Regions from separate parts of the Brachybacterium sp. JB7 genome, predicted to be linked through region 2. Evidence: riboswitches for the same ligand, from Rfam matches in the RefSeq annotation. Region 2 holds a riboswitch; the other holds the start of a gene.
The links. A riboswitch is a leader RNA that binds a small molecule or an ion and turns the genes downstream of it on or off. The one in region 2 is predicted to bind FMN.
Positions count from the first base shown of each region.

Region 1: it holds a riboswitch for FMN, as region 2 does, so the genes downstream of both, ribD (bifunctional diaminohydroxyphosphoribosylaminopyrimidine deaminase/5-amino-6-(5-phosphoribosylamino)uracil reductase RibD) here and pnuC (nicotinamide riboside transporter PnuC) in region 2, are expected to answer to the same signal.

Region 1 covers NZ_QPGN01000002.1:45,514-49,940, reverse strand. Annotated here, with positions in the region: gene dnaN (DNA polymerase III subunit beta) at 1-217, shown strand, start outside; gene recF (DNA replication/repair protein RecF) at 237-1,502, shown strand; gene CIK81_RS02570 (DUF721 domain-containing protein) at 1,499-2,260, shown strand; FMN riboswitch at 2,297-2,426, shown strand; gene ribD (bifunctional diaminohydroxyphosphoribosylaminopyrimidine deaminase/5-amino-6-(5-phosphoribosylamino)uracil reductase RibD) at 2,553-3,578, shown strand; gene CIK81_RS02560 (riboflavin synthase) at 3,594-4,196, shown strand; gene ribB (3,4-dihydroxy-2-butanone-4-phosphate synthase) at 4,193-4,427, shown strand, end outside.
Region 2 covers NZ_QPGN01000001.1:156,030-160,456, forward strand. Annotated here, with positions in the region: gene fmt (methionyl-tRNA formyltransferase) at 1-100, shown strand, start outside; gene CIK81_RS00710 (RsmB/NOP family class I SAM-dependent RNA methyltransferase) at 97-1,686, shown strand; gene rpe (ribulose-phosphate 3-epimerase) at 1,683-2,369, shown strand; FMN riboswitch at 2,415-2,532, shown strand; gene pnuC (nicotinamide riboside transporter PnuC) at 2,627-3,349, shown strand; gene CIK81_RS00725 (phosphoribosyl-ATP diphosphatase) at 3,411-3,674, shown strand; gene hisG (ATP phosphoribosyltransferase) at 3,775-4,427, shown strand, end outside.

The sequences.
Region 1 (4,427 bases), on a different contig from region 2:
GGCCAGTGAGGTTCTCGAGGCGCACCTCGAGGGCGAGGACCTGGTCGTCGGCTTCAACTCGGGCTTCCTGCTCGACGGCCTCGGCGCCCTGGGCACCGAGTTCGCCCGGCTCACGTTCACCGACTCCATCAAGCCCTCGGTCATGAGCGGTCAGGACTCCCTCGAGGGCGTGCCCGACACCTCGTACAAGTACCTGATCATGCCGATGCGGATCTGAGCGTGGGAGTGGTCCGTCCATGCAGCTGACCGCTCTCGATCTCACCGACTACCGCTCGTACGAACGCCTCACGCTGCCCGTCACCTCGGGCATCACCGTGCTGGTCGGCAAGAACGGGCAGGGCAAGACCAACATCGTCGAGGCCGTCTGGTATCTGGCGACGCTGTCGAGCCATCGGGTCCCCCACGACGCCGCCCTCGTACGACGGGGCGAATCGACCGCGATCATCCGGGCGAGCTTCGTGCGGGCAGGGCGGAACCTGCAGGTCGACCTCGAGATCACGCCGGGCAAGTCCAACCGGGCTCGGGTCCAGGGCCAGAACGTCGCGCGGCTGCGCGACCTGCTCGGCGAGGTGCGGGCCGTGCTCTTCGCCCCTGAGGATCTCGGCCTCATCAAGGGGGATCCGGAAGGCCGCCGCCGCTTCCTCGACGAGCTCCTCTTCGAGATCGCGCCGCGCTTCGCGTCGGTCAAAGCGGATTACGACCGCGTCCTCAAGCAGCGCAGCAACCTGCTCAAGCAGATGCGATCGATGCGTCGGGGCGGAGCCGGGCGCAGCGTCGCGGGCCTCGATCCGGCGGATTCGGCCTCGAGCACTCTGGAGGTCTGGGACCAGCAGCTCGCCCGCTTCGGCGCCGAGCTGCTGCGCGCCCGGCTGCACCTGGTGAACCGTCTGCGCCCGCATCTGGGCTACTCGTACCTCCGGGTGGCGACGGACGAGGGTGCCGAGGAATCCCTGGACCTCCCCCCGGACCAGCGCGGGAACCTCTCCTCCCCGGCCGATGTGGCATATCGGTCCACCGTGCTCGACGAGCTCGGCACCGGAGCCGGAGAGCTGCCCGGCACCCAGGAGATCCACGACTGCCTGCTCGGGCTGCTCGCCTCGCGTCACGACGACGAGATCGACCGCGGCGTCACCCTGACCGGACCGCACCGCGACGACCTGGAGATCCGGCTGCACGACTTCCCCGCCAAGGGCTATGCGAGCCACGGCGAGTCCTGGTCCTTGGCCCTCGCCCTGCGCCTGGCCAGCTACGACCTGCTCCGTCTCGAGGAGGGCGATCTCGGCGACGGCGAACCGATCCTCATCCTCGACGACGTGTTCAGCGAGCTCGACGTGCACCGGCGCGAACGGCTGGGCCGCATCGTCACCAGCGCCTCCCAGGTGCTGATCACCACCGCCAACGACACCGACATCCCCGGCTCGCTGGACGGCGAGATCCATGTGGTCGACGTCAGCCTCGGCGACGCGACGCCGCGGGATCCGCGCGACGGAGGCCTGCGATGACGACGCCGGGATCCGGGAACGGACAGCGGCCGCGGCTCGCGAACCCGTACGATCTCTCGACCTGGCGAGGCCCCCAGGAGCCGGACCAGCAGGCCTCCCGGACCGTGGAACGGCACCCCGGGACAGTAGCCCCTCGACGTCCGCCGGGCACCGGCGGGCAGCGTCGGCCGGCGTCGGAGCGCGATCAGGAGCGGGTCGCGGGGCCGGATGAGTTCTACGACCCGCCCGAGCTGCCGCCGTCGACCGACCCCTTCGAACTCGCCCGGCGCACCGTGAACCGCTCCCGTGCCGCGGCCCGGGGCCGCGGACTCTTCCCGATCTCCGCGAAGACCCAGGCCAGAGACGTGCGCGACCGCTCGGGCAGCGCCCCCGGCTACTCCGGATCCCGCCCGGACCCGCGAGACCCGCAGGGCATCGAGCTGGTGCTGAAGAAGGTGCTGGGAAACCTCGGCTGGAACGCCGGCATGGATGCCGGACGGGTGCTCGAGGAATGGGACGAGATCGTGGGCGAGAGGCTCGCGACCCACTGCCGTCCGGTCTCCCTCGAGGACGGGGTGCTCATGGTCAGCGCGTCCTCCTCGGCCTGGGCCTCCCAGCTGCGCATGCTCACCCCGCAGCTCATCACCGCGATCGAGGAGCACATCGGCTCCCACGTGATCTCCGAGCTGCGCGTGACCGGTCCGGCCTCTGCCGAGCGCACCTGGAAGAAGGGCCGACGCACCGTCACCTGGCGCGGACCGCGCGACACATACGGATGAGCTCCTGCTACCGTGAGTGCTGACGAGCTGACAAGCTCGCGTGCACTGGGGTCGGTGAAATTCCGAGCCGGCGGTGATAGTCCGCGACCCGATGGCCTCTGGCCCTCGGCTGACCAGGTGGAACTCCTGGACCGACGGTCAGAGTCCGGATGGGAAGCGCACGCGAACGACGTCCTCGGGCGGCTCTTCGCCGTGCACCCCGGTGCACCGGCGAACGCTCCTCGGGCGACGACGTCTCCGCACCCTTCCCCTCCCTCCGGAACCGCGAGCTGCGGACCGAGGGAGAGAGACCATGCTGGCCCACGCCGAGACCGCGGCCCTGCGCCGTGCGCTGGAGATCGCTGCGGACCCCGCCGTGCCCTTGGGCCCGAATCCCCGTGTGGGCTGCGTGCTGCTCGATGCCCACGGAGCGGTGATCGCGGAGGGACACCACCGCAGGGCCGGCACGCCGCATGCCGAGATCGACGCCCTGAGTCGCGCGTCCGTCTCCGTCGCCGGAGCCACCGCCCTCGTCACCCTGGAACCCTGCGCCCATCACGGACGCACCGGGCCCTGCGCCGACGCGCTGCTCGAGGCCGGAGTGGCCCGGGTCGTGGTCGCCCGGCGTGACCCGAACCCGCACGCGACCGGCGGCGTCGAGACCCTGCGTGCCGCCGGCATCGACGTCGAGCTGGACGTGCCCGAGGACCTCGCTGCCGCGGCCGGCCTGCTCAATCGCGGCTGGGAGCACGGCCTGCAGCACGACCGCCCCCTGGTCACCGCCAAGACGGCGCTCACGCTCGACGGCCGGGTCGCCGCGGCGGACGGCAGCAGCCGTTGGATCACCGGCGAGGAGGCCCGCAGCGAGGTCCACGACCTGCGCGCCACCTGCGACGTCGTGCTCATCGGCGCCGGCACCGCCCGGATCGACCATCCCTCTCTCACCGCCCGCCGCCCCGACGGGACCCTGCTCCCGCACCAGCCTCTCCGCGTGGTGATGGGCACCGGCGACATCCCCCCGCTGCCCGCTCCGGCGGGTGCGGGAGACACGCTCCTCCTGCGCACACACGACCCGTCGGCCGCCCTCGCGGAGCTCTTCGCGCACGGCCGACGCCATGTCCTGCTCGAGGGCGGGCCCACCGTGACCGGCGCCTTCCTGCGCGCCGGGCTGGTCGATGAGCTGATCGTGCACCTGGCCCCCACCCTGCTGGGCGCCGGACCACCGGGCGTCGGCGACCTGGGGATCACCACGATCTCCGAGCGCCTGGACCTGGACCTCGTGGAGGTCGCCCCCCGCGGCTGCGACCTCCGCCTCACCCTCCGCCCCCGAACCGCCTGACCTGGAAGGACCCCCATGTTCACCGGAATCATCGAAGAACTCGGCACCGTCGAGTCGCTCACCTCACCGGCGGATCCTGCCCGCCTCACGATCCGCTCCCCGCAGGTCCTGGCCGGCATCGCCCTGGGCGACTCGATCGCCGTGAACGGCTGCTGCCTCACCGTGACCGCAGAGGACGGCGAGACCTGGAGCGCCGACGTCATCGCCACCACGCTCGAGGCCACCACACTCGGCGGGCTCGCCGCCGGTGACACCGTCAACCTCGAGCGCTGCGTACGGGTCGACGGACGCCTGGACGGCCACATCGTGCAGGGCCATGTGGACGCGACCGGCGAGATCCTCGACCGGGAGGAGGAGGCAGGCACCACCCGCCTGCGGATCCAGCTGCCCGCGGGCCTGGCCCGTTATGTGGTCGCGAAGGGATCGCTGGCCGTGGACGGCGTGAGCCTCACCGTCGCCGCGATCGACGGCGACGAGGTGACGATCGGGTTGATCCCGGAGACCCTCGCCCGCACCACCCTGGGCCGACGGGACATCGGCCACCGCGTGAACCTCGAGGTCGACGTGCTGGCCAAGCACGTCGAGAAGCTGCTGTTCGCCGAGGGGGCGCGTCGATGAGCACGCTGAGACTGGACTCCGTCGAGCAGGCCCTCGCCGCACTCTCCGTCGGAGCGCCCGTGGTGGTCGTGGACGACGAGGACCGCGAGAACGAGGGCGACCTGATCCTGGCCGCCTCGGCCGCGACCGCGCAGACCCTGGCCTTCGCGGTCCGCTACTCGAGCGGCCTGCTGTGCGCTCCGATGACGGCGGCGAGGGCGGATGCCCTGCAGCTGCCGCTGATGGTCGCCG
Region 2 (4,427 bases):
CGCCGCGGACTGGGCCCGTGGTGCCGGGCTGGCCGAGGACGCCGCCTTCACCCAGCAGCCGAAGGACCAGAAGGACCAGAAGGACGGAGTACAGGCATGAGTGAGCAGCGACGCGGCGGGGAGCACCGGGACGACCGGCGCGGGAACCGGCCCCAGGGCGGTCGCGACGGCAAGGGCCGGGAGCGCTCCGGCTCCCGCGGCGAGGGCGGGCCGCGACGCGGCTGGTCCTCCTCGAGGCCGTCGGAGCGCGGCCGTCGCTCGACGCCCTCGCGCCAGGTCGCCTTCGAGGGCCTGCGCCTGATCCGCGAGGACGACGCCTACGCGAACCTCGTGCTGCCGCGCCTGCTGCGCTCCCACCGGGTCTCCGGCCGCGACGCCGCCTTCACCACCGAGCTCTTCTACGGCTCGTTGCGGGCCCAGGGCCGCCTGGACGCGATCCTCGCCGCGTGCGTGGACCGTCCCCTCGAGAAGGTCGACCCCGCTCTCGTGGACGTGCTGCGCCTGGGTGCCTACCAGCTTCTGGACATGACGGTCGCGCCCCACGCCGCCACCTCCGAGACCGTGGCCCTGGCTCGCTCCGAGGTCGGCGCCGGTGCGGCGAGCTTCGTCAACGCCGTCCTGCGCCGGGTGGGGGAGAGGACCCTCGAGGAGTGGATCGACGAGGTCGCTCCGGAGCGCGCGAAGGATCCCACCGGCCATCTCGCCGTCGTGCATTCCCATCCCCGCTGGGTGGTGCGCGCCCTCACCGACGCACTGGCGGGCCACGGCCGCTCCCGCGACGAGATCGACGAGCTGCTGGCCGCCCAGAACGCCGCGCCCGCGGTCTCGCTGGTGATGCGCCCCGGGCTCACCGATCTCGACGAGCTGATCGACCACGGCGCGAGCGCAGGCCGGCTCAGCGTCTTCGCGGCGTCCTGGCCCTCCGGCGATCCCGGCGGCATGGACGCGGTCAAGGAGGGCCGGGTCGCCGTGCAGGACGAGGGCAGCCAGCTCGCCGCCCTCGCACTCGCCCTGGGCGCGGACGATCTGGTCCGTGCCGACGACGCCCATTGGCTCGACCTATGCGCCGGCCCGGGCGGGAAGGCCGCTCTGCTGGGCGGGCTCACCGTCGGCCATGACGCCGACCTGCTCGCGGTCGAGCTGCAGCCCCACCGCACCGAGCTCGTCGAGCGCGCGGTCGCGACGCTCCAGGAGGCCGGCTGCGAGATCAGCACCCGTACGGCCGACGGCACCACCCTCGGTGCCGAGCTGCCCGGTCGCTTCTCGCGCGTGCTCGCCGACGTGCCCTGTTCCGGACTCGGTGCCCTGCGTCGTCGTCCCGAGGCCCGCTGGCGCCGCACCCCGGCGGACGTCGGCCAGCTGAGCACCCTGCAGCGCACCCTGCTGACCTCCGCTCTGGACGCTGCGGCGCCCGGCGGCGTGGTCGCCTACGTGACCTGCTCGCCGCACCTCGCCGAGACGCGCCTGGTGGTCGCCGACGTGCTCAAGGGACGCGAGGACGTCGAGGAGCTCGACGCTCGTGACGCCGTGCGCGCCGGTGTGCTGCCCGCGCATCGGACCGACATCGAGCTGGGCGAGGGCCCTGCCGTGCAGCTGTGGCCGCACGTGCACGGCACCGACGCCATGTACATCTGCCTGCTGCGCAAGCAGTCAGCCCCCGCCGTGGAAGGAACCCCGACATCATGAATGCCGCCTACTCGACCGATGGCCAGTACATCCATCCCAGCATCCTCAACGCCGACTTCATGAGCATCGGCACGGAGCTGGACAAGATCTCCACCGCCGACAGCGTCCACGTCGACGTGATGGACAACCACTTCGTGCCCAACCTGACGTTCGGCCCGAGCATGGTCGAGCAGATCGTCGAGCGCAGCCCGATCCCGATCGATGCCCATCTGATGATCGAGGACGCCGACCGCGAGGCCCCCCAGTACGCCGAGGCCGGTGCCTCCTCGGTCACGTTCCATCTCGAGGCCGCGAGCGCTCCGATCAAGCTCGCCCGGGATCTGCGCCGCAAGAACACCGAGGTGGGGGTGGCACTGCGGCCCGCCACCCCGATCGAGCCGCTGCTCGACGTCATTGGCGAGTTCGACATGCTGCTGATCATGACCGTCGAGCCCGGCTTCGGGGGGCAGAGCTTCCTGGACACCATGCTCCCCAAGATCCGCCGCGCCCGTCGGGCCATCAGCGAGGCCAACCTCGAGGTGTCGATCCAGGTCGACGGCGGCGTGAGCCGCGAGACCATCGAACGCTGCGCGGAGGCGGGGGCGAACGTGTTCGTGGCCGGTTCCGCGATCTACCGCGCCCAGGACGCCGCCGACGAGATCTCCGCCCTGCGCGAACTGGCCGGGCGCCACACGGCCCACTGACCCGGGCCGGCGGCGACGGCGCTATCCTGGGGCGGTCACATCAGTGACGTGCTCCGGGGTCGGTGAAATTCCGAGCCGGCGGTGACAGTCCGCGACCCGCTTCGGCGGTGGAGCCGGTGGAACTCCGGCACCGACAGTACAGCCTGGATGAGAGGCGCACGTCCTGCATGCCCAGGGCGCCCTCGGCGTTTCCCCGGAGCCATGCCGGAACCCTTTTCCCCCCCGGAGCCACTGCATCCGACGGCGAAAGGACCGACATGGAACTCCTGCAGTGGCTCTTCGACGCGCGCATCGATTTCGCGGGCGGCCAGTTCATCCTCCTGCGCGAGGTGCTCGGAAACGTCTTCGGGCTCCTCAGCGCCCTGGGCGGCATGCGCCGCAAGGTGTGGGCCTGGCCGATCGGCATCGTCGGCAACGTGCTGCTGTTCACGGTGTTCATGGGGACCGTCTTCGGCAATCCCGGCTCCGTGGACCTGCTCGGCCAGGCCGGACGCCAGATCATGTTCATCCTCACCAGCATCTACGGCTGGGTGCGCTGGCGTCAGGCTCAGCACGACGGCGGCACCGCGGTCGAGCCCCGCTGGGCCTCCGGGGGAACCAGGGTGCTGCTGCTGGTCGCCCTCGTCGGCGGCACCGCAGCGCTCACGCCGCTCTTCCGCGCCCTCGGCTCGTACGAGCCCGTATGGGCCGACGCCTGGATCTTCATGGGCAGCCTCCTGGCCACCTTCGGCATGGCCAAGGGATGGGTCGAGTTCTGGCTGATCTGGGTGGCCGTCGACCTCGTGGGCGTGCCTCTCCTGGTCAGTGCCGGCTACTACGCGAGCGCCTTCATGTACGTCTTCTACGGCGCGTTCACGCTGATCGGCTTCTTCGTGTGGTGGCGCGTGCGCAGCCGTCAGGACCGCAGCGAGCACGGCGAGCAGGGCGAACGGGTCTCCGTGGAGACCGCGCACCTGGACCCCACCGTGCGCCGGGAGTGATCCGGCGCCCGGTGGATGGTCCGACGCGCGCTCTGCTCACCGGGACGCGTACCCTGGTGGCGTGAAGGATTTCGAAGCATTGTTCGCTGAGCTGACCGAGAAGGCCCGTACCCGCCCCGAGGGCTCCGGCACCGTCCGAGAGCTCGATGCCGGGGTGCATCAGATCGGCAAGAAGATCGTGGAGGAGGCGGCCGAGGTCTGGATGGCCTGCGAGCACGAGAGCCATGAGGACGCCGCCATGGAGATCAGTCAGCTCCTCTATCACCTGCAGGTGATGATGGTCGCCAAGGGCATCAGCCTCGACGACGTCTACCGCCAGCTCTGAGCAGCCGCTCGTCCCGCATTCCCTGACAGCTTCACCAGACTTTCCATCCGTCGCCCGCCGACGCCGCTTCATGGGCCGCCCCCGCGGCCGAGGAGGAACCGTGCTGCGCATCGCAGTCCCCAACAAGGGCGCCCTGTCCGAGCCCGCCGTCGATCTGCTGCAGGAGGCGGGCTACCGCCGCCGCGGCACGACCAAGGACCTGGTGGTCGTCGACCAGGAGAACGACGTCGAGTTCTTCTACCTGCGCCCCCGCGACATCGCCGTCTACGTCGGCTCCGGCACCGTCGACGTGGGCATCACCGGCCAGGACATGCTGCTGGACTCCCGCACGCCGGCCGAGGAGATCCTCTCCCTGGGGTTCGCCCGCTCGACCTTCCGCTTCGCCGCGCCGATGGGAACCCGCGAGGACATCACGAGCCTCGAGGGCTCCATCATCGCCACCAGCTACGAGAACCTCGTCGAGGACTACCTCACCGAGCGCGGCATCGGCGCGTCCGTGGTCCACCTCGACGGCGCGGTCGAGTCCTCGATCCGCCTCGGCGTGGCCGACGTGATCGCCGATGTCGTCGAGACCGGCACCACCCTGCGCCAGGCCGGCCTCGAGCCCTTCGGCGAGCCGATCATGACCAGCGAGGCCGTGCTCTTCTCGCGCCCCGGCATGGTGCTCGAGGAGGCCGGTGCGCACTCTCTCGAGGTGCTCGAGCGGCGGCTCCGGGGCGTTCTGGTGGCCCGCGAGTACGTGATGCTCGACTA